DNA from 2 places in the Solibacillus sp. FSL K6-1523 genome. Region 1 is predicted to be linked to the other one. Evidence: predicted binding sites of a transcription regulator. Region 1 holds the regulator's gene; the other holds the start of a gene.
The links. The regulator Rex, encoded in region 1, represses fermentation and respiration genes when NADH is low (regulators of the CRP and FNR family bind a similar motif). The targets are predictions, from matches to a motif close to TTGTGAAATATTTCACAA.

Region 1 (15,302 bases):
GCACTAGCGGCGAATGTAAAAATGTCGAATGCTGTTATTTGTGCGTTATTTGATGCACGTCGCCAAAATGTATATGCTGGCGTTTATGAAGGGGCACAATTAAATACAGTAATTGAAGATTACCATGATCATATTGACGGTCTGCTAGAAAAATTAAAAGTATTGCAGGTCCCTGTCTTATTTGTAGGAACTGATGTGGACCTTTATTTTGAACAGATCCAAGAGGTGCTTGGTGAAAATGCGCTACGTGCTCCACATACATTTGATTTACCACGAGCTTCTGAGCTGATTGCAATGGCACAACAGCAGGAGTTACCTTCAATTGAGGCTACGCATACATTTGTTCCACAATATCGTCGCATTGCAGAAGCGGAAGCGAATTGGTTAAAGGAACAAAAGAAGGAGCAACTATAATGGTCAATTATCGAAAAATGACAATTGCAGATGTAGAAGCGGTGCATGCGATTGAACAAGCGACATTTCCAACGCCATGGACATTGGATTCCTTTTACTATGAAATGACGGAAAATCAATTCTCGCATTATTTAGTAGCAGAGGATGAGCAACAAACGATTGTTGGTTTTTGTGGGATGTGGTTAGTCATTGATGCTGCACAAATTACTAATGTTGCGGTTGTGGATGCTGTACGTGGTCAAGGAATGGGAGAGGGCCTGATGCGAGAGGCAATGCGGGTTGCTAAAGAGGCAAACATGGAAGTGATGAGCTTAGAAGTACGCGTATCGAATGTGGTTGCACAAAATTTATATCGAAAGCTTGAATTCCAAGATGGTGGTATTCGTAAAAATTACTATACGGATAACCAGGAAGATGCTTTAGTAATGTGGGTGAACTTATAATGGATAACTATATATTAGCAATAGAAACAAGCTGTGATGAAACAGCCGCAGCAATTATAAAAAACGGTACGGAAATTATTTCAAATGTTGTATCATCGCAAATTGAGAGTCATAAACGGTTTGGCGGAGTCGTACCTGAAATTGCATCACGCCATCATGTGGAGCAAGTAACAATTGTACTGGAAGAAGCTTTAAAGCAAGCTGACATGACACCACAGCAATTATCAGCAGTAGCTGTAACGGAAGGTCCTGGCTTAGTAGGGGCATTGTTAATTGGAATTAATGCAGCGAAGGTATTTGCCTTTGTTCATGGCTTGCCGCTAATTGGAACGCATCATATTGCAGGACATATTTATGCAAATGCATTAGTGCAGCCGATGGAATTCCCTTTGTTAGCGCTTGTCGTATCAGGGGGACATACGGAGCTTGTTTTGATGAAAGAGCATGGGGCATTTGAGGTTATTGGGGAAACGCGTGATGATGCAGCTGGAGAGGCGTATGATAAAGTTGCACGTGTATTAAACATGCCGTATCCAGGTGGGCCGCATATTGACCGTTTAGCTCATGAAGCAACAGAAGCTGTACCATTTCCACGTGTTTGGTTGGAAGAAGGTTCATATGATTTTAGCTTTAGTGGGTTAAAATCAGCGGTTATTAACTATAAGCATAATATGGATCAACGTGGGGAAGAAATTATTCCAACACAAGTGGCTAAAGGTTTCCAAGATAGTGTTGTGGAAGTATTAACAGCGAAAACATTGCGTGCCGCTCGTCAGTATGAGGTAAAACAAGTTATTGCGGCAGGTGGTGTTTCTGCAAATAAGGGATTACGTACATCATTAGAACAAGTATTTCATGAAGAAGGGATTCCATTTTACGTACCACCATTAAAACTATGTACGGATAATGCTGCGATGATTGGTGCTGCTGCGTATCAAATGTACGGAGCAGGTATTCGTGGGAATTTAGCGATGAATGGTCGACCGGGTATGGAATTAATAAGTTGGGTAAAATAGTATAGAAATGTTTAGCGTAAGTAATTTTGTGATGTAAAATCACTGTTACTTATGCTTTTTATTTTTCCGAAATAACATAAAAACGCGAATTACGCACTTTTTGTAAAAAATATGTTGTTTACGTAGCAATTTTATTAAAGAGGAATTTTTCTGAAAAATTATCCACAAAACAATTCACATACCCACAAAAAGAATTGCGAACATGCGTACTTATGCACAATTTGTGGATAAGTTGTGGGTAACATGTGATTTATCTATATATAGTATTGGTTTTTACACAGATTAAGGTGTATAAATAAAATTGAAACTGTGGACAATGTGGAAAACCCTGTTGATATGTTGATATGACTGCATTTGTTTTGTGTATAAAATTGTGGAGACTTTTGTTGAAAAATTGTATATTGACCAAGATATATGACGAAAATTAGCGAGAGTAGGTTTAGAACTACCAATAGTATGGAATAGTAATTAAAATAGAATAATTCCCCGCTTTAGTTAATAAGGTAGTACAACCATTTAAATGCTGTATAAAGGGAGGGGCTTATATGAATTATTTAAAAGAACGTAATAAGATGAGAATGCTTTTGATTGGTGGTGTTCTATTAGCAATCATCGTTTTGTTCCTGTTGAACTCGGTACAACTAGGCCTATATGTTGCATCCTTTAGCGGGCTATTTTTGTTAGCGGCCATTAGTTGTTATCCGCTTGCGATTGTATACGGTCGCCGTCAAATCATTGATATTTTCAATAGCATTCGCATAGGGGAACGGCAGCCGTTTCGTTTACGGAAGTTCCGCTCACCGATGAAGCCAATCTATACATTACTAAATTTGATTGTTGCTACATTAACAACGTTATTTTTTGGCTGGATTTACGGAGCATATACAGCTTATCAAAAATTACGAATGTTAAAGAGCTTTCAGATAAAATAATCAAGTACACCTTGGTGCAATTGCGTTCAAAATTTATGACATCCACCGGGGCTTATTTTCATTCAGCGATTAATTAAGGATCTATTGAAAAACATGAATACTACATTCAATTCATCCACTTTAAAAGTTGAGTCTTCTGTAAAGCGAAGATAAAAGGAGAACGTTTGCACAATGTATGCAACGTTCTCCTTTTTTAGTAGTGGAAAAAAAGAATTGTTTATAAACTTTCAAGTTCTTCGTTTAGTTCAAGCCATTCCATTTCAAGTGTATCGTGCTGTTCTTTTGTTTCATTTAGCTCAGTCTGAATGGCAAGTGTTTTTTCATGATCAGAGAAAATTTCCGGATCGCATAATTGCTCCTCAAATAGAGCAATGGATTCATCAAGGGTCGACATATTTTTTTCGATTTCCTCAATAGAACGACGGATTTGACGTTCACGTTTTTTTGCGTCTTTATCAATCATAGAAGTCGTTTTCGTAGCTGGAGCCGTAACGTTCTTTGCTTCAAGTGCGGCAGCCTTCATCGCGGCCAACTCTTCAAGCTCTTGCTTTTTCTCCAAATAATAATCATAGTCGCCTAAATATTCGAAGGAACCTGTGCTCGATAGCTCCACGACTTTTGTAGCGATGCGATTAATGAAATAACGGTCATGCGAAACGAAAAGTAATGTACCAGGATAATCAATTAACGCATTTTCTAAAACTTCTTTGCTATCCAAGTCTAAATGGTTTGTAGGCTCGTCCAGTACAAGGAAATTCGCTTTTTGCATCATTAATTTAGCTAAAGCAAGACGTGCCTTTTCGCCACCTGATAATGAATTGACTAGCTTCGTCACATCATCCCCACTAAATAAAAAGCGCCCTAAAATGCTGCGAATATCCTTTTCATTCATTAAAGGCCACTCATCCCACAGTTCATTTAGTACAGGTTTATTGGATTGAAGCTTTGCTTGCTCTTGGTCATAGTAACTAATTTGCACATTTGTGCCGTAGCGGATGTCTCCAGCGAGCGCGGCTAAATCTTTTACAATTGTTTTAAGTAACGTCGATTTCCCAACACCATTTGGACCGACAAGTGCGATGCGATCTTCACGGAATACGCGCAACTGAATATTTTTAGAAATTTCCTTATTAGTATAACCGACTGCCAATTCGTCAATCGATAACACATCATTCCCACTTTGGCGCTCAATCGAAAAACCGAAATTTGCACTTTTCTCATCGCCATCAGGGGAATCCATCCATGCCGTTTTTTCAAGCACCTTGCGACGAGATTGTGCCATTTTTGTTGTCGAAGCACGCGCGAGATTTTTTTGAATAAATGTTTCGAGTTTCGCTTTTTCATCTACTTGGCGTTCATACATTTTTACATCACGCTCATAATTTTTTGCTTTTTCATCTAAATACGCGCTATAGTTCCCTGTATATTTTGTCGCTTTTGTTCGGGATATTTCATATACAATGGACACGACTTGGTCTAAAAAGTAGCGGTCGTGTGAAACGATTAAAATCGCCCCTTCATAGCCTTTTAAAAAGCCCTCTAGCCAAGAAAGTGTCTCGATATCTAAATGGTTCGTAGGCTCGTCTAAAATTAATAAATCAGGCTTTGAGAGTAATAATTTAGCTAATGCTAAACGCGTACGCTGCCCACCAGAAAGGGATTGAATTGGTTTTGGATAATCCTCAGGGAAAAATTGCATCCCGTGTAAAATCGAGCGTGTATCTGTCTCATATTGATAGCCACCAGCGTCTTTGAAATCATGCTGTAGCTGATCATAATCCGCCATTACGCGTGCATAAAGCTCACTGTTTTCATAAATAGTTGGGTCAGCCATTTGCTGTTCTAATTGGCGCAGTTTTTGCTCTTGTGCACGTAATTCGCTGAAAATGGTCATCATTTCATCCCAGATGGTCAGTTCAGAATCGATTTTGGCATGCTGCTCTAAATAGCCAATGCGCACGCCTTTTGGAATAATGATTTCACCTGAGTCAAAGCTCATCTGTCCAGCGATAATTTTTAGTAATGTCGATTTCCCGGCACCATTGCGCCCTACAAGAGCAACACGGTCACGATGTTGAACTTCTAGCTTTACACCGCTTAAAATTTCGTCGGTAATAAAAGATTTATATAATTGATTTACTTGTAATGTAATCATATTTACACCTCTATTTCTTCCCTCTAGTTTATCGGATGAAGAGGGGACACGCAACGGTGGATACTTTACTTGTGGCGATAGGTTTAGTAAGATTATAACGATTTCTAAAAGTATGTAGGAGGAGAATGTGTGAAACCAGAAATAAAAATTCCACAAGCAACTACGAAAAGACTTCCTCTGTATTATCGGTTTTTGCAAAATTTTGCAAATGAAGGCAAGAAACGAATTTCATCACAAGAATTAAGTGATGCAATGAAAATAGATTCTGCAACCATTCGACGGGATTTCTCTTATTTTGGTGCACTTGGGAAAAAGGGCTACGGCTATGATGTACAGCATTTACTCGAATTTTTCCGTAAAACACTAGACCAGGATGAGGCAATGAATGTTGCACTAATTGGTGTCGGAAACTTAGGGCATGGTTTACTTAAATACAATTTCCAGAAAAATCATAATACGCGTATTGTCGTTGCATTTGACTCAAAGGCACCGTATGAAGGAACGACGATTAGTGATATCCCAGTGTTTCATCCAGACCGCTTAGAAGAAATGTATGAAGAATTTGGTGCAGAACTAGCAATTTTAACGGTATCCTCGCGCTCTGCTCAAACAATGACGGATCGCCTTGTTAAAATGAATGCAAAAGGAATCTTAAATTTCACGCCGGTTCGTTTAGCTGTTCCGGATACGATTAAGTTAATGAATATTGATTTATCCGTGGAATTACAAGCGCTTATTTATTTAGTCCGTAATTCCAAACAATAACCATATGTTCACAGGATTGCTATTAGCCAAAAAGATGTAGATATTGTAAAATGTACATATAATAGAGGAGGTGGCTGTCGTGGTTGTGCATTTAAATGCGATTGGACCAGTAAGCCTAGTAATTATAGGGGTAGTAGCAATATTAATTTTCGGACCAAAGAAGTTGCCTGAGTTAGGTAAAGCAATGGGATCGACGCTTCGTGAATTCAAAAATGCCACAAAAGGCCTTGCAGATGACGATGATGATAAAAAAAATAAAGCTACCGTTATTGAACATAAAGATAACGAAAATAATCAAGCTAAGTAAATTAAGGATGTCTTAAAATGAATCCAGAAGAAAGAACTGTAATAGAACATTTCAATGAGTTAAGAAGTCGCTTATTTATTACAGCGATTTTCTTTGTAATTGCTTTGATTGGTGGTTTTTTTGTAACGGAACCGATTATTCACTTTATTCAACATAGCGATGAGGCTTCGCAGTTTGAATTGCACTTTTTTAACCCGACAGACCCTTTAGCGATATTTTTAAAAGTAATGTTTGTTGTGTCCTTTGTCTTTACATCGCCCGTATTACTGTATCAGCTTTGGTCATTCATTACACCAGGCTTACATGAAACGGAGCGTAAAGCGACACTCAAATATATCCCGTATTCATTCTTATTATTTATTGCAGGGATTAGTTTTTCATACTTTGTGTTATTCCCGTATGTAATGAATTTTATGACAATGCTTTCGAATGATCTAGACATTAAACCAACAATTGGGATTAACGAATATTTTAATTTCTTGTTTTCATTAGTGGTGCCGTTTGGGATTGTGTTTCAGTTACCAGTTGTCACGTTATTTTTTGCGCGTATTGGTCTATTGAATCCAGAACTGATGGTCAAGTTCCGTAAGTACTCCTACTTTGTATTATTTGTACTAGCTGCAATTTTAGCTCCGCCTGATTTGATTTCAAACTTAATCGTAGCAGTACCTTTATTTATTCTTTATGAAGTGAGTATCGTCATTTCTCGCGTCGGCTATCGTAAATTTGTCGAAGCAGAGGAAAAGCGAATAAAAGAAGAACAAGAGGCTGCGCAAACATCGCAAGTAGAGCAATTGCTAGAGGAACAACGTAGGAAAATTGAACAAATGAATAACTAAATATTTCTTAAACCATATAAAAAACGCTATTTCCCAATATAGGAGATAGCGTTTTTTCGTTGTGAAAATCATTTCGGTGCATTCTCAATAATTTGTTGGAACGTATCTGCATACATTTGAACGATTGTAACGAAGCCATTTAATAAAACATGCGCAATGATAGACGTTAGTAAGCGTTTCGTTTTGTAGTAAAGGAAGGCAAAAACCATTCCGCTAATCGTATAAATAATAATATGTGTAAAGTCCATATGAATAGCAGCGAATACAACGGAACTTATAATGCTTGCTATCCAAAAATTATAATTTTGAACGATCGAACCAAAAATAACCCGACGGAAAATTAACTCTTCTAAAATAGGACCGAGCAATACTGTAGCAATAATCATTATAGGTGCAACTTTTGTGATGAGCATAATGTCGGCTGTATTTTCAGATCCCATTTCAATACCTAATGCAAGCTCGATGTAAGCCCCAATTGTTTGACCGAAAAATACAAGGAAAAACCCGATAATTCCCCAACCAATAGAAGCGCCAATAGAAGCCTTTTCTCCTTTGAAAATATTCCAAAAGTGCTTGTCGCGCTGAATTAAGAGAAAGCTAATTAGAGTAGCGACTGCAAAGGAAATAGTAGACCACCATGCAGAAAGTTTAATTATTTGTTCTTGTTTCGTAGGCGCTGAAATAAACTCTAATAGATACTCTAGAAGTTCTGGGGATATTCTGAGTACGATTGCAGAGAGTTGACACACGAAATACGTGATCAACACATAAAGTGCGGTCTTTCGTGCTTTGAATTTAGGGGATGAACTAGATGTCAAGATGAGTAACCTTCTTTCATTTTTATTTATGAGAAAAACAGCAAGTAATTATATTGTAGAGGAATTTGGAAATAATTCAAAATTATTTATAGTTCTGACTTGCAAAAAAAAAGGGAATTCATTAAACTAATAATTGTGTTAGCACTCGTTAGTGTAGAGTGCTAAATTTAAAATTGTAGGGGGTTGTTTCACTTGTTAAGACCATTAGGAGATCGCATCATTATTGAACTTGTTGAGGTAGAAGAAAAAACTGCATTCGGTATTGTATTACCTGACTCAGCAAAAGAAAAACCACAAACTGGTAACGTAGTAGCAGTAGGTACAGGTCGTGTTCTTGACAACGGCACTCGTGTAGAGCTTGACGTAAAGGTCGGCGATGAAATTATCTTCTCACAATTCTCTGGTACAGAAGTGAAATACGACGGCGTAGAATATTTAATTTTACGTGAAAGCGACGTATTAGCAATTATCGGATAGACCCAAATTGAAAATAAACTGCAGCTAGATCTACATAATAAAGCATGCTAGCTGCATATATGATGTTGATAAATGAATGAAAATAGATAACTAATTTCAGGAGGTATATGGATTATGGCAAAAGATATTAAATTTTCAGAAGAAGCACGCTCATTAATGGCGGCTGGTGTTGATAAATTAGCAAACGCTGTAAAGGTGACACTTGGACCAAAAGGACGTAACGTTGTATTAGAAAAAAAATTCGGTTCACCACTTATTACAAATGACGGTGTATCTATCGCAAAAGAAATCGAATTAGAAAATGCATTCGAAAACATGGGGGCAAAATTAGTAGCAGAAGTAGCTTCTAAAACGAATGAAATTGCTGGTGATGGTACAACTACAGCAACGGTTCTTGCACAAGCTATGATCCGTGAAGGTTTAAAAAACGTAACAGCTGGTGCAAATCCTGTAGGTATCCGTAAAGGAATGGATAAAGCAGTAGCAGCGGCTTTAACGGAGCTTCAAACGATTTCACGTCCGGTGGAAAACAAAGAGTCAATTGCACAAGTAGCATCTATTTCTTCAGGTGATGACGAAATCGGTGGGTACATTGCGGACGCTATGGAGCGCGTAGGCAATGACGGTGTTATTACGATTGAAGAATCAAAAGGCTTCACAACAGAGCTTGACGTTGTAGAAGGTATGCAATTTGACCGTGGCTATGCGTCACACTACATGGTGACAGATACAGACAAAATGGAAGCGGTATTAGATAATCCATTTATTTTAATTACAGATAAAAAAATCTCGAACATTCAAGAGATTTTACCTGTGCTTGAGCAAGTTGTACAACAAGGTCGTCCAATTTTAATTATTGCGGAAGACGTTGAAGGGGAAGCTTTAGCAACTCTTGTAGTAAATAAATTACGTGGTACATTCAATGCGGTCGCAGTAAAGGCACCAGGGTTTGGTGATCGTCGTAAAGCAATGTTAGAAGATATTGCGATTCTTACTGGTGGTCAAGTCATTACGCAAGATCTTGGTTTAGATTTAAAAACAGCAGACTTAACATCATTAGGTCGCGCGGCAAAAGTTATCGTTTCAAAAGATAATACAACAATCGTTGAAGGCGCTGGTAACACAGACGCAGTAGCAGCACGCGTAAATCAAATTCGTATGCAGCTAGCTGAAACGACTTCAGAGTTTGATAAAGAAAAATTACAAGAGCGCTTAGCGAAATTAGCAGGCGGTGTTGCGGTTATTAAAGTAGGAGCAGCAACAGAAACAGAATTAAAAGAGCGTAAATTACGCATCGAGGACGCACTGAACTCTACACGCGCGGCAGTAGAAGAAGGTATCGTATCAGGTGGTGGTACAGCCCTTCTAAATGTATATAGCGCAGTTGCAAACGTGCTAGAAGAAGTAGACGGCGACGTAGCAACAGGTGTGAAAATCATTTTACGTGCATTAGAAGAACCAGTACGTCAAATTGCTGAAAACGCAGGTCTTGAGGGCTCAATTATCGTAGACCGTCTAAAACGTGAAGAAATCGGAACTGGCTTCAACGCAGCAACAGGCGAATGGGTAAACATGATTGAATCAGGTGTAGTAGACCCAGCAAAAGTAACGCGTTCAGCTTTACAAAACGCAGCATCAGTTGCTTCATTATTCCTTACAACGGAAGCGGTAGTAGCAGACATCCCTGAAGCAGGCGGCGGTATGGGCATGCCTGATATGGGCGGCATGGGTGGAATGGGCGGTATGATGTAGGGCTCACATGACGTGAGTCAGTCAAGCGTTGTCGCAGGACGCGACGACCTTAGCTTGACTTTCATCTATCATGGATGTGGTGACAAAGGCGTTGCGACAGGACGTTGTGACTTTAGCCTTTGTTCCTCTTTCACGAGGTGTTGATTTATAAATGGTTACGGGTGTTGGAATTGCATTATCAAGCTAAAAAATAACATTTCGCAAACAGATAAGTAAAAGAAGGAGCTTCTCATAATTTATGGGGGCTCCTTTTTCATTTGAAATGCTACACAGAAATAGGGCGAATGCTTACTGTCCAATCATTATCAGCTTACAAAAAAGTACATTCCTTGAACCTATTGCATAAGCTAGTTATCAAAACGATAAAGGGGTTTAGATAAATGTACTATGCACCTTATATGCATCAATATCCACAATTTAATTATGCTACGGCTCCTATGTATAATTACGGAATGCCCTCATTTTACTCGCCTTATGCTTATGGAGGAGGCCAAGTATGGAATTATGAGGAACGGTTAACTGATCATGGACCACAACCATATGTCGTCAATATCGAAGAAGCAATAAAACAAAATCAATCGTATCGCACAGCTTTATGGACAGGGAAACATCTTCAAGTTACTTTAATGAATCTCAAGCCTGGGGAAGACATTGGTCTAGAAATGCACCCAAATGTGGATCAATTTTTACGTGTTGAGCAAGGTCACGGCATTGTCCAAATGGGCGACCATAAAAATCATTTAAATTTTGTAAGAGATGTTTCGGATGATGATGCAATCATAATACCTGCAGGGCAGTGGCATAATCTCACAAATACAGGTACGGTTCCGCTTAAACTTTATTCAATCTATGCCCCACCGAACCATCCATTCGGTACAGTTCATCTTACAAAAGCTGAGGCAGAGGAAGAGGAACATCACCATCAACGTAATTAGTTAAGGATTGTAGGACCGTTATATGAAAATAATGACATCAATTTCTGCGCTTTTTCATACTATATGTATGAGGTGGATGAAATGGCGAGAGTTAAATATCGACAGGAAGACATTGATTTGATGGCAAGGATGATGCGAGCAGAAGCCGTGGGTGAAGGTAATCAAGGGATGTTATATGTTGGGAATGTCATTGTAAATCGTGCTGCGGCAGATTGTTCAGACTTTAAAGATGTTCGAACAATAGAAGATGTCATATTTCAAGTACAAGGTAATAACTATTCCTTTGAAGCGGTTCAAAAGGGAAATATGTTTTATCAAAGAGCAAGGCCGAATGAACAAAGATTAGCCGAGCAGACGTTGAAATATTGGCGAGAACATCCAGCGAAATATGCGCTTTGGTACTTTAATCCATATGGTCCTTGTCCGCCAACATGGTACGGTCAACCGTTTACAGGTCAGTTTAAAAATCACTGTTTTTATGAACCGGCAGCTGGAACATGTGAAAGCGTGTATATGGGGTAAGATTTCTCGGGGTGTATAGTAATATAGGGGATGTAACAGTTCACCTATAAAGAAATAAAAAAGCGGGTTCAATCCAACACGGATGAACACGCTTTTTTGTTATGTATAAGAAAATCAAAAAGAAACCCGGGAGTTTTCCCGGGTTTGATTAGCACTTACAGTTATTCCTCCATGACACACTGCCTCGCTTCCGTATTGTATCTTAAGATTTACCTAAGATAACCGCACTTTAGCTTTATTCAGTTGTGATGGTCCGTCAGAGAGATTATTCATCCTTACTCATCGGGTTAACCCTCCTAGTCACATTGGATTGGAAGTGAAATCTTTAATAGTATAGGTTGATTAGTAAATCTTATACACAGCAATTAAAATTAATTTTCATAAATGGAATCGGCGAAATTTCTCAAATAAGAAACACTTCCTTTTTTATCCTTTAAAGAAGATAATATTTTTAAGGACCTTAATCATGCCATCTTAACATTTGGCCTTTAAAATAGGAGTAACAATTCAAATCAAAGCGAAGAATAGATGGAGGAAATGAATGATGTTAAAAATATTAATTGTTGATGATGATAAAGAAATTCGAAATTTGATCGCAGTATATTTGGAAAATGAAGGAATGGAAACTGAAAAGGCTGAAGATGCGATGGAAGCTTTAAAAATGTTAGAAAAAAGTGCATTTGACCTCATTATTTTAGATATTATGATGCCGAAAATGGATGGCATTCAAGCGTGTATGAAAATTAGAGAGGAACGCAGCATGCCAATCATCATGCTTTCTGCAAAATCAGAGGATATGGACAAAATTCAAGGGCTCGCTGCGGGTGCAGATGATTATTTGTCTAAACCGTTTAATCCATTGGAATTAATTGCCCGGGTGAAATCTCAATTAAGAAGATATAAAAAATACAATGCCGAGCCAGTTGTCGATAAAAGTATTTTGGAAATAGGGGAGTTAACAGTCAATACAAATACACGGCAAGTGTGGGTGCAAAAGAAAGAAGTTCGATTAACGCCAAAAGAATTTGATATTTTGGAGCTGCTTGCTCGAAACAAAGGAATTGTTTTAAGCGTTGCAAAAATTTATGAAGCGGTATGGAAGGAAGACTTTTTTAAATCGGATAATACCGTGATGGTGCATATTACTAAAATTCGAGACAAAATAGAGGTAGAACCGAAACGCCCCATTTACATTAAGACAATTTGGGGAGTAGGTTATAAAATATGAACACGATTAAGTTTCGAAATACATTAACCGTAAATCTCCTTTTAATGATTGTCATTAGCTTTTTTGGAACGTATGTTGCGATAATCGTTTTTTCTAAAATGGGTACGCTTATTAACCCGAAAGGCAGTATGCTGAAATTAAGTTTATTACTAACATTTTGGTTTATTATGATCATCTTAACGTTCGTTTCGATATTTTCATTGCTCGTAAGGAAAAAAATACTGTATTTAAAACACATTTCTGAAACAGTCCAGCATATTGCAAATGGACAACTCGGGCTAACAATTGATATTAAAGGTAAGGATGAACTTTCACAGCTAGCCGGCAACATTAATTACATGTCAAAGGAATTAGAAAATAAGTTTATCCATGAAAGACAACTAGAAAAACAAAAAATGAACTAATTACAAATATCTCTCATGATTTACGGACACCATTAACATCAATTATTGGCTATTTGAATTTAATAAAAAGTGGGCAATATAATAATGAAAATCAGCTACAGGAATATTTTGAAACGATTTATTCAAAATCACAAAGACTCAATTACTTGATGGATGAGCTATTTGAATTTACCCGATTATCTAGTCCAGATGCGATGTTAAATCTGAATAAAGTGGATTTAACAAGTTTATTGCAGCAAATTGTAGGGGAGTATATTCCAATTTTTGAGAAGGAACAATTAACTGTCCAACGATTAATTACAGAAGAAGATATCCCTGTTTTAATCGATGTTGATAAAATGGTGCGTGTGTATGAAAACCTTTTTATGAATGCCATTAAATACAGTATGAAGCCTTCCGATATACAAGTTGCTTTTAACTCCATAGAGAATATCGCCGTTTTACAAGTATCAAACAAAGTAGAAAATCCCCCTAGAGCAGATGTTAATAAAATGTTTGAACGTTTTTTTAGGGGAGATGAGGCAAGGATGGATGCACAAGGGACAGGACTTGGATTGTCGATATCCAAAAGAATTATTGAACTTCATCATGGGAACATACGCGCAGAGTACAAAGATAATTGGATAAGCTTTATTGTGGAACTTCCAATAAATCATGAACATCTTCAGAATTCTTAATGATTTTTAGGCGTATTTCTTAATTTTCTTTTCTTACTATATGGAGATAGGAAGTAATGAGGAGAATGAAGAATTTGAAAAAGAAATGGATCATTATTGCCATTTGGATTTTAGCTGTATGTATATTAAAGTATTTTAATTTACTTTCACTGGATATGTATACGTTGAAAGCACTAATTTCGGAGTATAAAAATTATGCATATATCGTGTTTATCGGTTTATGGATTGTACGGCTAATATTTTTAATTCCAGGTACAATACTAATGATTTTGGGAGGCATATGCTTTAGTCCAGTAGAAGCTTTCTTATTATCAACAGTAGGGATAGCATTGAGTACGACGTTGATTTATATTGTTTCAAGATATTTCGCAAGTCATAAGATGAGAACGTATTTAGTGGATCGACATCCAGAGTTGGACAGCTTATTAGAAACGTATAACTACAAATTTCTAGCACTAGGCATTATTTTTCCAATAGCTCCTGCAGACGTCATTTGCTTTTTATCCGCTTCAGCCCGTATCAAATATGTAACATATCTATTAACGATACTAATTGCGGGCGCCCCGTTAAGGATACTGTATAGTGTTATTGGGACAAGTCTCGGTGAATCCAAAGTTGGTTTAGCCTTTTTAATCGTATCGTTTGCAATTGTATTTATTGCATCCTTTAAAATTTGGAACAATATTAAGAAAAAGCAAAAGATTCAATGCGAATGAGGGCGCTCAAAGTTTATACGCACAGAAGGTAAAGGAAATAGAATCGCATATAAGCTTAGTAACGCTAACCCCTAGTAAACGGGGGATAGCGTTATTTTTATTGCCTTATAAATGATATTTCAAAAGAATATTAAATCCAAATCATCTCAAGTGAAAAGTCATAAAAATAGACGCTATTAATGCAAAGTGTTCCACGTGAAAAGTTTTATCGATATAATATTTTCTGTCTATTCTGTCGATTATACTTATTAATCTTATATTCTTTTGCTTTTTTATATGTCAATAATTATAATTAAATATGATATTCACAATAAAGGGGGATTTGGATGAAAAAGTTAACGGTTTTTGCAGCACTTATTTTAATGGTTCAATTATTTTTACCATACTCATTAAATGTTAAGGCGGAAGAAACGGATGAGCTATTCAATTATTTAGCGCTAGGTGATTCACTCGCAGCAGGTATGGATGAAAAAGGTGAGATTGGCTATGGCTATGCTGATTATTTAGCACTGTTATTGGCGGGGGACGATGAGGGGTCTATTGATTATAATAAAGGCTTCGCATATCCAGGCTATACAACAGCTGATGTTTTAAAGGACATTCAGGCAGATGTAACAAAGCCGATTACTGATCTAACAGGTATTACGAAAAATACAACAGCAATTAAACAAGCAATTAAAGATGCTGACTTTATAACGTTAAGCGTTGGAGCAAACGACGTCTTAAAAAATGTGAAGACAAGCGAAACAGGTCAACTTTCATTTGATTTAGCAGGCGTTACAAAAAGTATTCAAGATGTAGCGTTGAATTATGAAAAAATCTTTGCAGCCATTTATGATTTAAACCCTGAAGTCGATGTTGTTGTGATGGGTCTTTACAATCCATTCCCTTATATTCAAGAT
Region 2 (15,302 bases), 1.8 Mb from region 1:
CATTTAAATCGTTTGCATCTTTCTCTCCTGCTTTAAGTTTTTCCAAACGATTTTCTAGTGCAGTTCTAATAATTTTATTTTTATCTTGTATTAGCTTGACGAGGTCTTCTGCTGCTTTAATGTTGGTTAAAGTTAGAGTTGCCTCTGCCTTTTCAACTGCAGCTGTTGCCTTAATAATTGCAGCAACTGCTACGAGACGATCTTCTAATCCTGATTTTTCTGGTTCATTTTCTAATTGTTCAACCAAATTTTTTGCAGTGTCATATAAAGCCATAGCTTCTACATTTGCAGTTTTATCATCTATTGTTTCTGCTTTTTCCACTGCTGTAATTGCTGCATTTAGTAGTGTATAAGTTCCCTTCCCCTTTTTCCCATTATAATTTGCAATGGCTGCGCTTAATTCAGCGATTGCTACTTTATACTGTTCCAAAGTTACATTCTCATTACTAAGCACATTATTTGCAGTTGCAATTGCGTTTGTAAATGTTGCTTGAGTTTCTGCATCTACCCAATCATTGCCTACTAAAATATCATTACCATTATTATCAGATGTGGCTACTACAGCTGCTTCTGCCTGACCAATTAGCGACTCTAAATCAGTTTTTAACAGCTTTCTCTCTACATTATCTATACGGCTTTCCAACAATTCACTTAAACTCGCTTTACCATGTATTTTGCCAACCTCAGCCACTTTCAATCTGGCATCAGTAATTTCATCACGATTTGGGTTTTTCTCAAGCTGATCAACTAATTTAATCGCATCATTAATTGTATTGACTAGTACTTGTACAGCTGCCAATCTAACCGGAAGATCGTCCTTTTTCTCGTTCGGTAACCTATTTACAAGTTCTTGCGCTTTATTAATAGACTGCTGAGTAATTTTATCTTCTGCTAGAATCACGTATTCTTCAACATAACTAAATAAAATGTCTTCTAGTTCCCTTTGAAGGATAGACTTTTCTACTTTATTAGATAGTGCGCTTACTAATATTTGTGCCTGGTTAAGTCTTTGCTCCGCTTCTTCAACTGCATTTAATAGGTCTTGCCCATCAGTTCCATTTTCCAACTTTACTTTTACTTCATTTACTGCAGTTTGCGCGGCATCAACAGCTTTCCTTGCAGCTGAAAATAAATCCAAATCTATTTTTTCTTGAATTGTATTTAATCTATTATCAAGGTCTTTTTTATCTTTTTTTTCATTTTCCGTATCTTGTGGGAGTTTTTCTACAAGAGCTTTCGCAGCATCAACAAGAGCTTGCACCTCATCGGATGCATTTTCCGCTGCTTTTACGGCCTGTTCTGCTGCTTTAAATGCATCAATATCGCCCTGAATCGTTGCTAAGCGATCTAATAGTTCCTGTTTATTCGCTACTTCCACTTCTGTTGTATCTGATAACTGCTCAACAAGGACATTCGCTGTATCTACATCTATTTGTGTTTTACTTGTTTCCGCTTGAACAACGGCATTAATTGCGGCTTGTAATTGTTCGCTATTCCCGTCTTATACCATTTTCACGGATTTCGATTCGGGCCTACACCGCACAAGCGACTTTCATCGCATACGGCGTGCCATCAATTGTCTACGGAAACTCCTACTATTTCTTAGACAATTGACTAGGTTCCTTCGCTCCTGTTAGTTTTTCCCTCTTCGTATGTTACCATACAAATACAAACGGCTAACAATCTACACTACTACGAACCCGCTGCCATCTTATGTACTTCATTGGCGCTAACACACCTATTTACATAAGACTTCAAACGTTCCACCATATGTATCCCTTTTTTTGATCACCTTAGGCTTCCACTCTCCACGTGCAAGGACGTCTCAGTTTAACAGTCTCAATTATACTGAACGCTAATTGTCATTTCATACAATTAGATGAATGCTGAACTACTAGCAATACGCAACATCCACTAACTTACCGTGCTTCTACATGGATTCGTCAACCTAGCCATAGCGACCTTTTAAGGAGCCCCGCCTCAGCACTACCGAGTACGACTTCACCTGACTTCACCCCTTTGCGTTGTTAGACGCGCTCCGGATGCAGGAGGATTAGACACCATGACCTTAATAGACTGTTATCATGGATTGGAATTTCACCAATCTATTCCATATGATAGTTAGAGAAATTCTCCCCACTTATTTCACCAGTTTCCTAGTTTATAAAGTAACGTTTCGTTTCATTTTCTTTAGTAGTGTTTGAATCAATATAACTTACGTTTCCATCTTCATCAATCTCAATCTCACCAGCAATAATATCTTTATGGAATCCACCATTCTGTTCTAATAATTCAATGGCACCACTTATACTTTTCGCTACCGCATAAGCTAAATTATAATCCTTGACATCATATACCTTTTTATTTGAAGAAATATAAATAATTCCCCCACTAAATGTAATACCCGCAGCTAAAGCAAAGTTATAATTCTCTAATGATATCTCATACGGTAAACCCTCGTACTCCAGAAATACAGTATCGATTTTCTTCACCACTGGTGATTCAGCTGCTACTGGGCTTAATGCTGATGCACCATAAACTGACGCTATCGCTGCTGCAGATAATATTTTATAACGATTTTTCGCCATTTCTTAACACCCCTAATTATTTTTAATTTAATATAAGGAACAGCCTTGCTGTTCCTTATATTAAAAATCTCTTTTCACTTCTATCAAATCCGATATTATTTAATAGAAACTGTAGCCTTTAAAATCTCTTCCTCAGTTGGAATATGACCTTCTTGTTCAAATGACACGGTGAACTTTCCTTGAGCAAATGGGTTTTTCACCATCTCTTCTGGTGATCTCCCTTCGATATTTATATAATAAACCTCAGAAATCTTCATACCCTTAGGTAATTCCGACTGGATAACCGTAACAATTTGATGTCCGAATTGATTCGCCACGATTTCGACTGCATTAATAGATATAAGATCCGCTACTGTCATACTTACAACTTCCACTAAGCTTTCAATCGCAGTGTTTAGATCTTCTAATGCTTTATCTAACTCTTCTTTTGTTGAATTTCCGTTTTCAAGTGCTATGTTCGCATCATCTAAAGCTTCTTCGAACTTTGTCCAGCCATCTGCTTCATAGTCTGACTCTTTAAGTTTTCCAGCTTCTTCGATTGCTGAATCAAGTGCACCTTTAGCATCCGCTAGTTCTGCATCTTTAACTGCTTGATTGAAATCTGCTACTGCCGAATTCAAATCTGTTACTGCTTTATCTACTTCAGCTTGTGTTACATCTTTTTGACTAACTACTTCTTTGGCAGCTATGATTGCTTGAGATAACGCGTCTTTTACTTCTTTCGACACTTCACCTACGTCTGTGTTGGCAAGTAAGGCTTCTGCTTTTGTGATTGCTTGGTTTAAATCTCCTAAATTTACTGATGGATCTTTCACTATTTCGTCTTTAAATGCTGCAATTGCTTGATTCAATGCATCTTTCGCTGCGTCTACTTCCGCTTGTGTTACATCTGCTTTTTTCGCTACTGCTAGAGCATCTGAAACTGCTTGATTCAACGCATCTTTTGCTGCTTCCGATACTTGACCTACATCCAGTCCCACATTTGTATCTTCAAGTAAAGTTTCTGCTTCAGTAATTGCTTGATTTAAGTCACCTAAATTTACTGATGGATCTTTTACTATTTCGTCTTCAAATGCCGCAATTGCTTGATTCAATGCATCTTTCGCTGCGTCTACTTCCGCTTGTGTTACATCTGCTTTATTTGCTACTGCTTGAGCATCTGTAACTGCTTGGCTCAACGCATTCTTTGCTGCTTCCGATACTTGACCTACACCAGTTCCTTCTTCTGTGTTGGCAAGTAAGGATTTCGCTTTTGTAATTGCTTGGTTTAAGTCACCTAAATTTACTGCTGGATCTTTCACTATTTCGTCTTCAAATGCTGCAATTGCTTGATTCAATGCATTTTTCGCTGCATCTACTTCTGCTTGCGTTACATCCGCTTTATTTGCTACTGCTTGAGCATCTGTAACTGCTTGGCTCAACGCATTCTTTGCTGCTTCCGATACTTGACCTACACCAGTTCCTTCTTCTGTGTTGGCAAGTAAGGATTTCGCTTTTGTAATTGCTTTGTTTAAGTCACCTAAATTTACTGATGGATCTTTCACTATTTCGTCTTCAAATGCTGCAATTGCTTGATTCAATGCATTTTTCGCTGCATCTACTTCCGCTTGTGTTACATCTGCTAGACCAACTACTTCTTTAGCAGCCTCAATTGCTTGAGATAACGCGTCTTTTGCTTCTTGCGATACTTGACCTACACCTGGTCCTACATTTGTATCTTCAAGTAAAGTTTCTGCTTCAGTAATTGCTTGATTTAAATCACCTAAATTTACTGATGGATCTTTCACTATTTCGTCTTCAAATGCCGCAATTGCTTGATTCAATGCATCTTTTGCTGCGTCTACTTCCGCTTGTGTTACATCTGCTTTTTTTGCTACTGCTAGAGCATCTGAAACTGCTTGGCTCAACGCATTCTTTGCTGCTTCCGATACTTGACCTACATCCAGTCCCACATTTGTATCTTCAAGTAAAGTTTCTGCTTCAGTAATTGCTTGATTTAAATCACCTAAATTTACTGATGGATCTTTCACTATTTCGTCTTCAAATGCCGCAATTGCTTGATTCAATGCATCTTTTGCTGCGTCTACTTCCGCTTGTGTTACATCTGCTTTATCCGCTACTGCTTGAGCTTCTGTAACTGCTTGGTTCAACGCATCTTTTGCTGCTTCCGATACTTGACCTACACCAGTTCCTTCTTCTGTGTTGGCAAGTAAGGATTTCGCTTTTGTAATTGCTTGGTTTAAGTCACCTAAATTTACTGATGGATCTTTCACTATTTCGTCTTCAAATGCTGCAATTGCTTGATTCAATGCATTTTTCGCTGCATCTACTTCCGCTTGTGTTACATCTGCTAGACCAACTACTTCTTTAGCAGCCTCAATTGCTTGAGATAACGCGTCTTTTGCTTCTTGCGATACTTGACCTACACCTGGTCCTACATTTGTATCTTCAAGTAAAGTTTCTGCTTCAGTGATTGCTTTGTTTAAGTCACCTAAATTTACTGTTGAATCTTTCACTATCGCTTCTTCAAATGTCGCAATTGCTTGAGTTAATAAATCTTTCGCTGCATCTACTTCCGCTTGTGTTACATCTGCTTGACCAACTGCTTCTTTGGCAGCCTCAATTGCTTGAGATAACGCGTCTTTTGCTTCTTGCGACACTTCACCTACACCCATACCTACTTCAGTGTTAGCAAATAAATCTTCTGCTTTTATGATTGCTTGGTTTAAGTCACCTAAATTTACTGATGGGGTCTTCACTATCACCTCTTCAAATGTCGCAATTGCTTCAGCTAATGCATCTTTCGCATCGTCTACTTCTGCTTGCGATACCCCTGCTTTACCAGCAACTGTTTGAGCAGTTAGTATGGCTTGGCCCAGCACATCTTTTGCGGATTGTGATACTTCGCCTACACCCACCCCCGTATTTGTAGACGCAAGTAAGTTGGAGGCATCTGTTATGGATTGAATTAAGTCATCTAAACTTACTGCTGGGTCTTTCTCTATAGCTGCAATAAATGTCGTAATCGCTTGAACTAGCTTATTAATTTCAGCGTCTACTTCTGATTGCGTTGCAGTATCATTATCAACTACTGCTTTGGCTTCCGTGATAGACTGATCCAACTCGTTTTTCGCTTCTTGCGATACTTCACCAACTGCCGTACCTACATCCGTAGTCGTAAGTAATGCAGTCGCTTCTGCGATAGCAATTTTCAGAATATCTTTTTCTACTACTTCTGTCCCTGTACCACCATCTACAATGATGGCATCTAAACGATTTTGGAGCTCATCTTTTTCTGTTCCATCTGGTAATGCAGTGACTAATGTTTGCGCCGCATCTACATCTACTTGCGTTTTACTTATTTCTGCTTGTTCAACTGCTGCTGTTGCTGCTTGTAAGGCACCACCGTTTCCTGTACCACCATCTACAATAATGGCATCTAAACGATTTTGGAGCGCATCTTTTTCTGCTCCATTCGGTAAGCCATTTACTAATATTTGTGCTGCATCTTTATCAGTTTGCGTTTTAGATGTTTCTGCTTTTTGAACAGCATCCGTTGCTTTTTGCAATGCACCTCCGTTTCCTGTACCACCTGCTACCACAATGGCATCAAGGCGAGCTTGGAGTCCGTTTTTAACTGCACCATTCGGCAAACCATTTACTAAGATTTGTGCAACATCTTTATCTGCTTGGGTTTTAGATGCTTCTGCTTTTTTAACCGCAATTTCAGCATTTCTATACGCTATCTCGTTGTTATTGTCTGGTGGGTTTGGATTTGTAGTTCCGCTGCCATCGCTACCACCGCCGTTACTACTACCACTACTACCACCACTTCCACCACTACCTCCACCACTTACATTTCCACTTCCACCGCTACTTGCTTCTCCTTGACCAAAATCTCCTGCAAGATCTGAAGTATTAATTTGATCTAGTCGATTTTGGAGATTATCCTTTACAGCCCCTTCTTTCAATTGATCAATGAGTTGCTGTGCAGCATACACATCTTCTTTTGTTTTACTAATTTCTGCTTTAGCTACAGCAACTTCAACATCCGCCTCATTAACTCCTACTTCATTTGGCGCTTCTTCTTGCTCCGAATTTTTTGCATTTTCACTTCTAATAACAAATGAAGCGATTTCTCCTCTCGTGACATATGCATTCGGCTCAAAAGTTGTTGCCGTTTTTCCTTTTGTAATTTCATATGCGACAAGTGTTTCTATATAATCCGAATACCACTTGTTTGGTTGCACATCAATAAATTTATTATTTTTATAAGGCGTATTTTTCAAGCCATATCCAATAGCAAGAATTTTAGCTATTTGCGCACGCGTTAAAAGTTCATTTGGACGGAAAGTAGAATCTTCTTGGAAACCATTAATGATCCCCATTTCAACTAACGCTGCAATCGACCCGTAATATGGGTTCGATTTATTTATATCTCGAAAACCTGGATTTTGAACATTTTCTACATCCACACCTAGCGACAATGCAATAATCTTTGCGGTTTGTCCACGGGTTACGAAATTACCAGGTTTAAATTGTCCATCAGGAAAACCATTGAGAATCCCTCGATTTGTTAAGGTTGTTATTGATTCATAATAATAATCACTCGTTTTAACATCAGGATATCTAGTAATCTGAGACGCATCTGCGACATTCGAAAAACCAACAATTACTGAACCTAATACAAGCAGTAATGAAATTAATACTTTATAAATTTTATAATGAGTACTAAAAATTTTCTTCATTTTCCCCAACCTCCCAGACTAATCAACTCAACATCACGATAACTGAACTACAAACATAAAATTATATAAAAATAAATATATCCATAATTAAAAAATTCACGAGTAAAGTTATAGGTATATAAAATCCTATGTAAATGGTTTTAAGTTCATAGTCCCGTGAACCCAATATGAATCTACCATTCTTCAATTGTTCTTCACGATTCCCTTAAAATAAAATGCAAATTCACCCCATTCTTTTAATTTCCCTTATTTACATAATCTCTATAGTGCAAACTAAGCAGTAAAAGTGAGAAATTTAAAATTTTTGTTCTGTTAGACCATTTTGATATTGGTAAATCGATTACATTCCGATTTTTATTCAAATGTGCTGTAATTTCTTCAAGAGAAACACAGCTTTACAATATACTCCTTTCTCAATTAATAGGGTCTGGTAGTATATACCTTCAAATAAAAATCTTTAAACATATTAATTACCTAAAAAGGAAAAAGCAGTTTAAATATGCATGCCAAAAGGGAATATAAAAAACAAAAAAGTCATGTGTTATAAGCAAACACATGACTTTTCACTTTATTAATTTTACTCAACTGAAGCCCTTCACTTTTTTAGAAGTTGAATACCAAACTTATTTTTAATTCTCTATATAATCCAGCAATGAATTAATAAAGCCAAAAAACCCATACCATTAATCTTTTTTGTGTTTAATCTACCCAAAAGAGTGAAATAAATAACAATAACGCTTATTTTAGGGGGAATAGAATGCGCCAGTTTCAAAAATGGATGCCAGCAATGAAAAAATACCGTCTGACGCTCATCTTTATTGCCCTTCTGCTCGGGCTTGCCATCGTTTTACAAGCTTATAGCATCATTCAAATTGTTGATTTCGTATTTATTCAAAAAACCGAGTTCTCAGCTACTTTACCTTATATAGTTGCGCTACTTTTGGCGATATCACTTCGGGTTGCGTCTAATTTCCTTCTTCATTGGACGGGCAATCAACTTTCCGCACATGTTAAAAAGGAGATTCGCGCTCAGCTTTTAACGCGCTGGGAGCAAGATTCTATTGAAAATATAAAATTACAGCAAACGGGCTATCAAGTTTCGCTATTCGTCGATACGGTCGATGAGCTTGATGCGTATTTTCGGGAGTATATACCGCAAACGATGAAAACGTTCGTTGTGCCATTGTTTTTATTCATCGCCATATTTTTTGCCCATCCTATGAGCGCGGTCATTTTGCTCATAACGGCACCATTTATTCCCCTTTCTTATATTATTATCGGTGTGCAAACGAAAAGAAAATCGGAACAACAGCTTGAAAATATGAACCGCTTTTCCGGAAAATTTTTAGATGTTTTACAAGGCTTGCAGACGCTTAAGCTGTTTTCGCAAAGCGCCAAACAACGAACTATTTTGCAACATTACAATACACGTTTTATGGAAACGACGCTCGATGTGTTAAAAATTGCGTTTGCATCAACGCTGTTTATCGAGCTTATTACTACGCTTGGTGTCGGGCTTGTCGCACTTGAAATCGGCTTTCAAATGATTGTATTTGAAACGCTCGGCTTTGCTGCGGCATTTTTCGTTTTAACGTTAGCACCTGAATTTTACAGCTCTTTAAAGGAATTAGGTACGGCGTTTCATGCGGGAAAAGGTAGTCTTGGCGCAATGCAGCTCATTCAAACAGAGCTTGAAAAAGAGGTTCAGACGGTCACATGGGGACAACAGCAAATCATGCCCGCCCCCGCTCTTGCACTAAGGGATGCTGAGTACCATTATCCAGACGGTACTACGATTGGACCGGTTTCGATGGACATCCCGTCAAAGAAAACGGTAGCCATTATCGGACCGACTGGACATGGCAAAACGACCCTCTTAAATATGCTAGCAAGTGCGGTGGAACTAACGGACGGCTCTCTTTTCATTAACGATATCGCGCGCAGTAAATGCAGTGAACAAAGCTGGTATGCACAAATGACAATGATCTCACAGCATCCATACGTTTTTGCCGGTACACTGCGGGACAATTTAACGATGGGAAAAAATATGGACGATGACGCAATTTGGCATGCAGTACAAAAAGCACAATTAGGTAATTGGTTTACTACTTTACAAGATGGTTTCAATACGAAAATTGGGGAAGCCGGTCGCGGGCTGTCTGGAGGAGAAAAACAACGGATTGCGATTGCTCGGGCTTTTATTCATCAGCCTACTATCGTATTTTTCGATGAACCAACTGCTGGACTGGACGTATTAACCGAGCAACTCATTGCCCATGCGATTCAAACATTAAAATCCCATGCAACAGTCGTTCTCGTCACGCATCGCCTTGAAACATTGCAACATGCTGATCTGTTATACATTTTGGAAAATGGCAAAATTCATGTGAGCGGGACACTGGAAGCATTGCAACAGGAAAAGTATTTTGAGGCGATGAAAAAAGGAGGTTTGCCCGATGCAAGAGCTTTATGAAATGATTTGGCATGAGAAAAAAGAAATGCTTCTCGCGTTAATTGCCGGTACAATCAGCGGCTTAACAGCGGTTGCCCTTTTTGCACAAAGTGGCTTTTTGATTTCAAAAGCCGCGCTCATGCCACCGTTTTACGTCATTTTAATTTTGACCGCTTTTTTAAAAATATTCGGAGTCGCAAAATCGACGAGTAAATATGCAGAACGCTTTATTTCTCATCGTGTAACGTTTTCACTTTTGTCCGCGATTCGAATGCGATTTTTTGACCGACTAGAACCTATTGCTAATCAGTTATTTTTGCATTATCAAAGCGGTGAATTGTTAACACGTATTACGAATGATGTGACGACGCTTCAAAATTTCTTTTTACGTGTCGTTTATCCCCCACTCGTTGCGTTGCTCGTCTTTTTCGGAACGGTCATTTTCACATCCTTTTTTTCGATTTGGATAGCGCTTTTATTAGTGCTTGGCTTTTTATTTGTGGCGGTCATTATTCCGACGCTTTTAATCGCAAAGAACACACAGCCTGTCCCCTATAAACGTGAACTGCTTACCGAAACAACTGAGTTTTTATACGGTTTTCGCGAATTGAAAAATCATCATCTAGTCGCGCAAAAAAGTAAAGACCTGCTGCAGTTAAGTGATGCATATGCCGATGAAATCAAAAAAGAGCAGCAAGCACTCGTTCGTATGCAACTTTACAATCAAAGTGCCTCATTATTGACGGTATTTCTTATCGTGACAATTGGTGCCTATTTTGTGACGACAAATCAGCTAGACGGACTTTATTTGGCGATGCTGTTATTAATCGCGCTCACCGTATTCGAAACCGCGATTCCGCTCGCTACTGTGCCGCATCATTATAAAAGTGCAGCGGGGGCGATGGCACGCTTACAGGAAGTCGCAGTAGATTCTGAAGCTGGTACAAAGCCTTTACCATCTTCGAATGATTTCACAATCCAAGTGAATGATGTGCATTTTTCATATGCCCGGCTTTCGAAACCCATTTTAAAAGAGATTCAATTTACGATACAGCCCGGCGAAAAAATTGCCATTATTGGTCCTAGTGGCTCGGGAAAATCCACCCTTTTTCAATTGCTTATAAAGGGACTTGAGCCAACGAGTGGGGAATTATTGATCGGTGGTGAACCCCTTGCTAACACATATGCACCATCCTTGTGGGCACAGATAAGCGTGCAATTGCAGCATAATCATTTTTTCTCAGGGACGATTCGAGATAATTTATTACTTGCGAATGAACAAGCATCGGACGAACAACTTGTCGATGCATTAAACCGCGCACAGCTTCCAAAAAACTTGGATGAAGCTATTTTAGAAAAAGGAGAAAACTTATCCGGTGGTGAACGTCAACGACTGGCCTTTGCACGTGTGCTTTTAAAAAATGGTGCCATTTGGCTATTAGATGAACCATTTACAAGCCTAGACACCGTAACAGAGCGTGCACTCTTTCATGAATTACTTACGAGCACGAAAGAACGAACCGTCATTTTGATTACGCATAAGTTGGCCGGATTAGAAAAGATGGATCGGATTTTCGTCATGCAAGATGGACAACTTTTGGAATGCGGCTCTTATGAACAGCTTCTAGTAGCAAAAGGTTTATTTTATCAGATGAAAAATATTCATACGTTCCAAGATTCAAATTAATAGGATGCTGGAAATGCGAGATATGCCATATCTCACATTTTCTAGCACCCTTTTTAATCATTCCTTTTTATCCTGCATGAACGAACAAAATTACGTCCACTATGATAGAAGAATCCTTTCACCTTTCCGTAATTCAAAAAAACTTTTAAAAATTTATCTCAAATTCGAGATATTTGTGTTGCAATTTTATCAGTTGAGTAGTAAAGTGATAGTAACGAAAGGATGTGACGGCATGAAAAATAACACACGCGGCTCGCTCATTTGGTTACGGATTACGCGTTTTACGCATCAAAGTAATTTATTATCCAATGATTTTCTAAAACCATTTGGATTAACGACTGCCCAATTTGACGTGCTTATGCAAATTGATTCTTATGCACCGATTACACAATCCGATTTAGCGCAAAAAGTAACCGTTACACAGGGTGGCATTTCTCGTATGTTGTCACGCCTTGAGCAGGACGGATTGATCGAACGCACACAACAATGGAAAACAAAATACATTTCGTTAACTGAAAAAGGAAAACAACATTTAGCCAATGCATTTGATGCACAGCTCGCCTTCCAATCATCCTTTTTTGATGATTGCTTAACGACGGATGAACAAAAAACATTATATGAATTAATATCTCGTGTACAAAAAAACAGTGAAAATAAAACTAAATAACGATCACACATTAGGAGGAAACTTTATGTATAACATTCCAGGACATCACCATATTTCAATGATTACGAAACACGCAAATGACAATAACCACTTTTACCGTGAAATTTTAGGCTTACGCCGCGTCAAATTGACGGTAAACCAAGATGCACCATCGATGTACCACCTATTTTACGGGGATAAAACAGGGAGCCCAGGTACTGAATTATCGTTCTTTGAAATCCCATTAGTAGGACGCACACATCGCGGTACAAATGCCATTACAAAAATTGGCTTAATTGTTCCATCTGAAGAAAGTTTGCATTATTGGATGAAACGCTTCGATGAGTATGAAGTACAACATGAAGGAATCTCCACATATGCGAACCGCCCTGCCCTGCTATTTGAAGATGAAGAAGGTTTACGCATGGCACTTATCGTTGCAAATGGTGAAAAGATCGCACATTGGGAAACGTATGATGGCTCCCCTGTTCCTCATGAACATCAAATTCAAGGAATGGGTACCGTAGAAATGACAGTGAAAAATTTATCAAAATTAACGCGTACACTAACTGAAATATTTGGCTATCATGAGGTATTTAACAATGACCAGGAAGCCCTATTCCAATCAGTAGCTGGCGAAGTATTTGGTGAAATTTATGTCATTCAGCAAGATGGCCCTTCTGAAAAACCAGGAAAAGGTAGCATCCATCACTTAGCAATCCGTGTGAAAAATGATGAAGAATTACAGCATTGGGATGAGCAAGTAAAAATGCGCGGCTTCCAATCATCCGGGATTATTGACCGCTTCTACTTCAAGAGCTTATATTTCCGTGAATCAAACGGCATCTTATTTGAAATCGCTACAGACGGACCAGGATTTTTACGAGATGGTGACGTTGAAACATTAGGCGAGCAATTAGATTTACCAGACTTTTTAGAAGCGCGCCGTGATGAAATTGTAGAAAAATTACACCCAATTGTTTAACTTACATTGGATATATTAAAGGAGCATATAAAATGGAAAAATATCGTATTGATCAATCAAAAGGCATGGAATTTGGACTTTATTCGTTAGGAGATCATATGCCAAACCCTTTAACAGGGCATACAGTATCCCCTCGCCAACGTATTCAGGAGCTCATTGAATTAAGTCAATTAGCAGAGCAAGCGGGCATTGATGTATTTGGTGTAGGTGAAAGTCATCAACAGTATTTCACAACGCAGGCCCATACCGTCGTACTAGGTGCGATTGCGCAGGCAACAGAAAAAATCAAAATTTCGAGCTCGGCAACAGTATTAAGTGTTTCTGATCCAGTTCGCGTCTATGAAGATTTTGCGACAATCGATTTAATTTCAAATGGCCGTGCAGAAATTGTGGCAGGCCGTGGCTCGCGTGTCGGTGCCTACCATTTACTTGGTGTCGATTTACAGGATTACGAGGAAATTTTTGAGGAAAAATTAGAATTACTGCAAAAAATTAATGATGAAGAAATTGTGAATTGGCAAGGTGAATACCGCGCACCACTTGAAAATGCACGAATTTTGCCACAGCCATTACAAGGTTCATTACCGATTTGGCGCGCGGTTGGTGGCCCTCCTGCAAGTGCGATTAAAGCAGGTTACATGGGCATTCCAATGATGTTAACAACACTTGGTGGTCCAGCAATAAACTTTAAGCCCTCTGTTGATATTTACCGTGAAGCAGCAGAAAGAAGCGGTTTTGATCCTGCGACATTACCGATTGCAACGACAAGTTTATTTTACGTAGCCGATACGACAAAAGAAGCATTGCAAGGCATGTACCCTCACATTAATGCAGGCTTCCAAGCAATCCGCGGCTCAGGCTATCCAAAGCAACAATTTGCCCAATCAACAGATGTGCGTGATGCATTAATGGTCGGCAGTAAAGAGGAAATCATTGAAAAAATCCTGTATCAACATGAATTATTTGGCATGCAACGCTTTATGGCGCAAATCGATTTTGGCGGCGTGCCATTCGATAAGTTAATGAAAAATATTGAAATTATCGGTAATGATATTATTCCAGCGATTAAAAAACATACAGCGAAATAAGGAGGCAGTACAATGAAAATCGTAGCATTAGTCGGTTCAACAATCGGCTCAAAAACACGTACAGCAATGGCAACAACAGTCGAATTATTACAAAAAAAATACCCTCAAGCAGATGTAACAATGCTTGATTTAGCGAATTATGATGTACGTTTTAGTGATGGACGCAATTATTCGGAATATGAAGGCGATACATTGTTTGTTGCAACGGAAATGATGCAGGCGGATGCTATTATTATCGGAACACCAACATTCCAAGCATCGATCCCGGCGACATTGAAAAATGTGTTTGACCTACTCCCTGTTAACGGCTTACGCGATAAAGTGGTCAGCATCGTTGTAACAGCAGGTACTTCAAAACATTACATGATGGTCGAGCAGCAGTTAAAACCGATTTTATCTTACATGAAAGCCCATATCGTACCAACGTACGTATTCGCGGAGGAAAAAGATTTTCACCGTAAAGAAATCGTGAATGATGATGTGCTCTTCCGCCTAGATCGCCTTATTGACGACACGGTGGATCTAGTAGAAGTCCACGCAGCATTACGTGCGAAAAAGGATGAGCAGTATGATTTTTGAATGTTCATAAAAAATATATAAATATTATTAAACACTTAAAACGTTGCTAGAACAACGTTTTAAGTGTTTTATTAGGTTTCGCTAAATATTTCAACTAGACAAATTGAACATGGGCAAACTGCTTTTGTGCAAAATTTTGTAAGTCCGTATGTTGGATTTCATTTATAGCAATTGTTTGTTTCGTTAGTTTTGGCGGTTTATCTTCTCCCGCCCAAAATTGCAATAATTCGGCATTTTGATCAGGAGTAAGCTGTTCTCTTATATATGTCAGTAAATTCTCTAGAAATTCTCCTTCCCAACGCCCTTCTACACCGTAAACGTACGGCTTTTCACTATACAATGCTAAATCATAAGATGGATTTTCCCAATGGAAAATATTTAATTTGGCAAAAGCATCTTCATCAGGAGCATTTAAAATTTCAACATCATCCTCCATTGAATGCCATGCTTGCTCTGGGAAATCATCTGAAATTGGATATAGCTTTTTTAATTCACGTACAGAAATGTAGTCAAATCCTGTATAATCCGC

Region 2: a site for Rex is predicted at 8,051-8,068, ahead of cydD (thiol reductant ABC exporter subunit CydD). Genes of this name have one in related genera too.

Annotation. Positions count from the first base shown of each region.
Region 1 is NZ_JBBOSU010000001.1:4,055,110-4,070,411, reverse strand. Features, by position in the region: gene tsaB (tRNA (adenosine(37)-N6)-threonylcarbamoyltransferase complex dimerization subunit type 1 TsaB) at 1-414, shown strand, start outside; gene rimI (ribosomal protein S18-alanine N-acetyltransferase) at 414-857, shown strand; gene tsaD (tRNA (adenosine(37)-N6)-threonylcarbamoyltransferase complex transferase subunit TsaD) at 857-1,873, shown strand; gene MHI10_RS19555 (hypothetical protein) at 2,419-2,805, shown strand; gene MHI10_RS19550 (ABC-F family ATP-binding cassette domain-containing protein) at 3,023-4,960, opposite strand; gene MHI10_RS19545 (redox-sensing transcriptional repressor Rex) at 5,090-5,725, shown strand; gene MHI10_RS19540 (twin-arginine translocase TatA/TatE family subunit) at 5,805-6,032, shown strand; gene tatC (twin-arginine translocase subunit TatC) at 6,050-6,871, shown strand; gene MHI10_RS19530 (CPBP family intramembrane glutamic endopeptidase) at 6,940-7,689, opposite strand; gene groES (co-chaperone GroES) at 7,882-8,166, shown strand; gene groL (chaperonin GroEL) at 8,281-9,918, shown strand; gene MHI10_RS19515 (cupin domain-containing protein) at 10,299-10,853, shown strand; gene MHI10_RS19510 (cell wall hydrolase) at 10,935-11,375, shown strand; gene MHI10_RS19505 (response regulator transcription factor) at 11,917-12,603, shown strand; partial or broken gene MHI10_RS19500 (HAMP domain-containing sensor histidine kinase) at 12,600-13,684, shown strand; gene MHI10_RS19495 (TVP38/TMEM64 family protein) at 13,750-14,400, shown strand; gene MHI10_RS19490 (S-layer homology domain-containing protein) at 14,727-15,302, shown strand, end outside.
Region 2 is NZ_JBBOSU010000001.1:2,274,986-2,290,287, forward strand. Features, by position in the region: gene MHI10_RS10795 (BapA/Bap/LapF family large adhesin) at 1-1,378, opposite strand, end outside; gene MHI10_RS10800 (hypothetical protein) at 2,157-2,588, opposite strand; gene MHI10_RS10805 (S-layer homology domain-containing protein) at 2,684-7,336, opposite strand; gene cydD (thiol reductant ABC exporter subunit CydD) at 8,094-9,809, shown strand; gene cydC (thiol reductant ABC exporter subunit CydC) at 9,793-11,475, shown strand; gene MHI10_RS10820 (MarR family winged helix-turn-helix transcriptional regulator) at 11,708-12,142, shown strand; gene MHI10_RS10825 (ring-cleaving dioxygenase) at 12,168-13,106, shown strand; gene MHI10_RS10830 (LLM class flavin-dependent oxidoreductase) at 13,139-14,194, shown strand; gene MHI10_RS10835 (NADPH-dependent FMN reductase) at 14,207-14,773, shown strand; gene MHI10_RS10840 (hypothetical protein) at 14,868-15,302, opposite strand, start outside.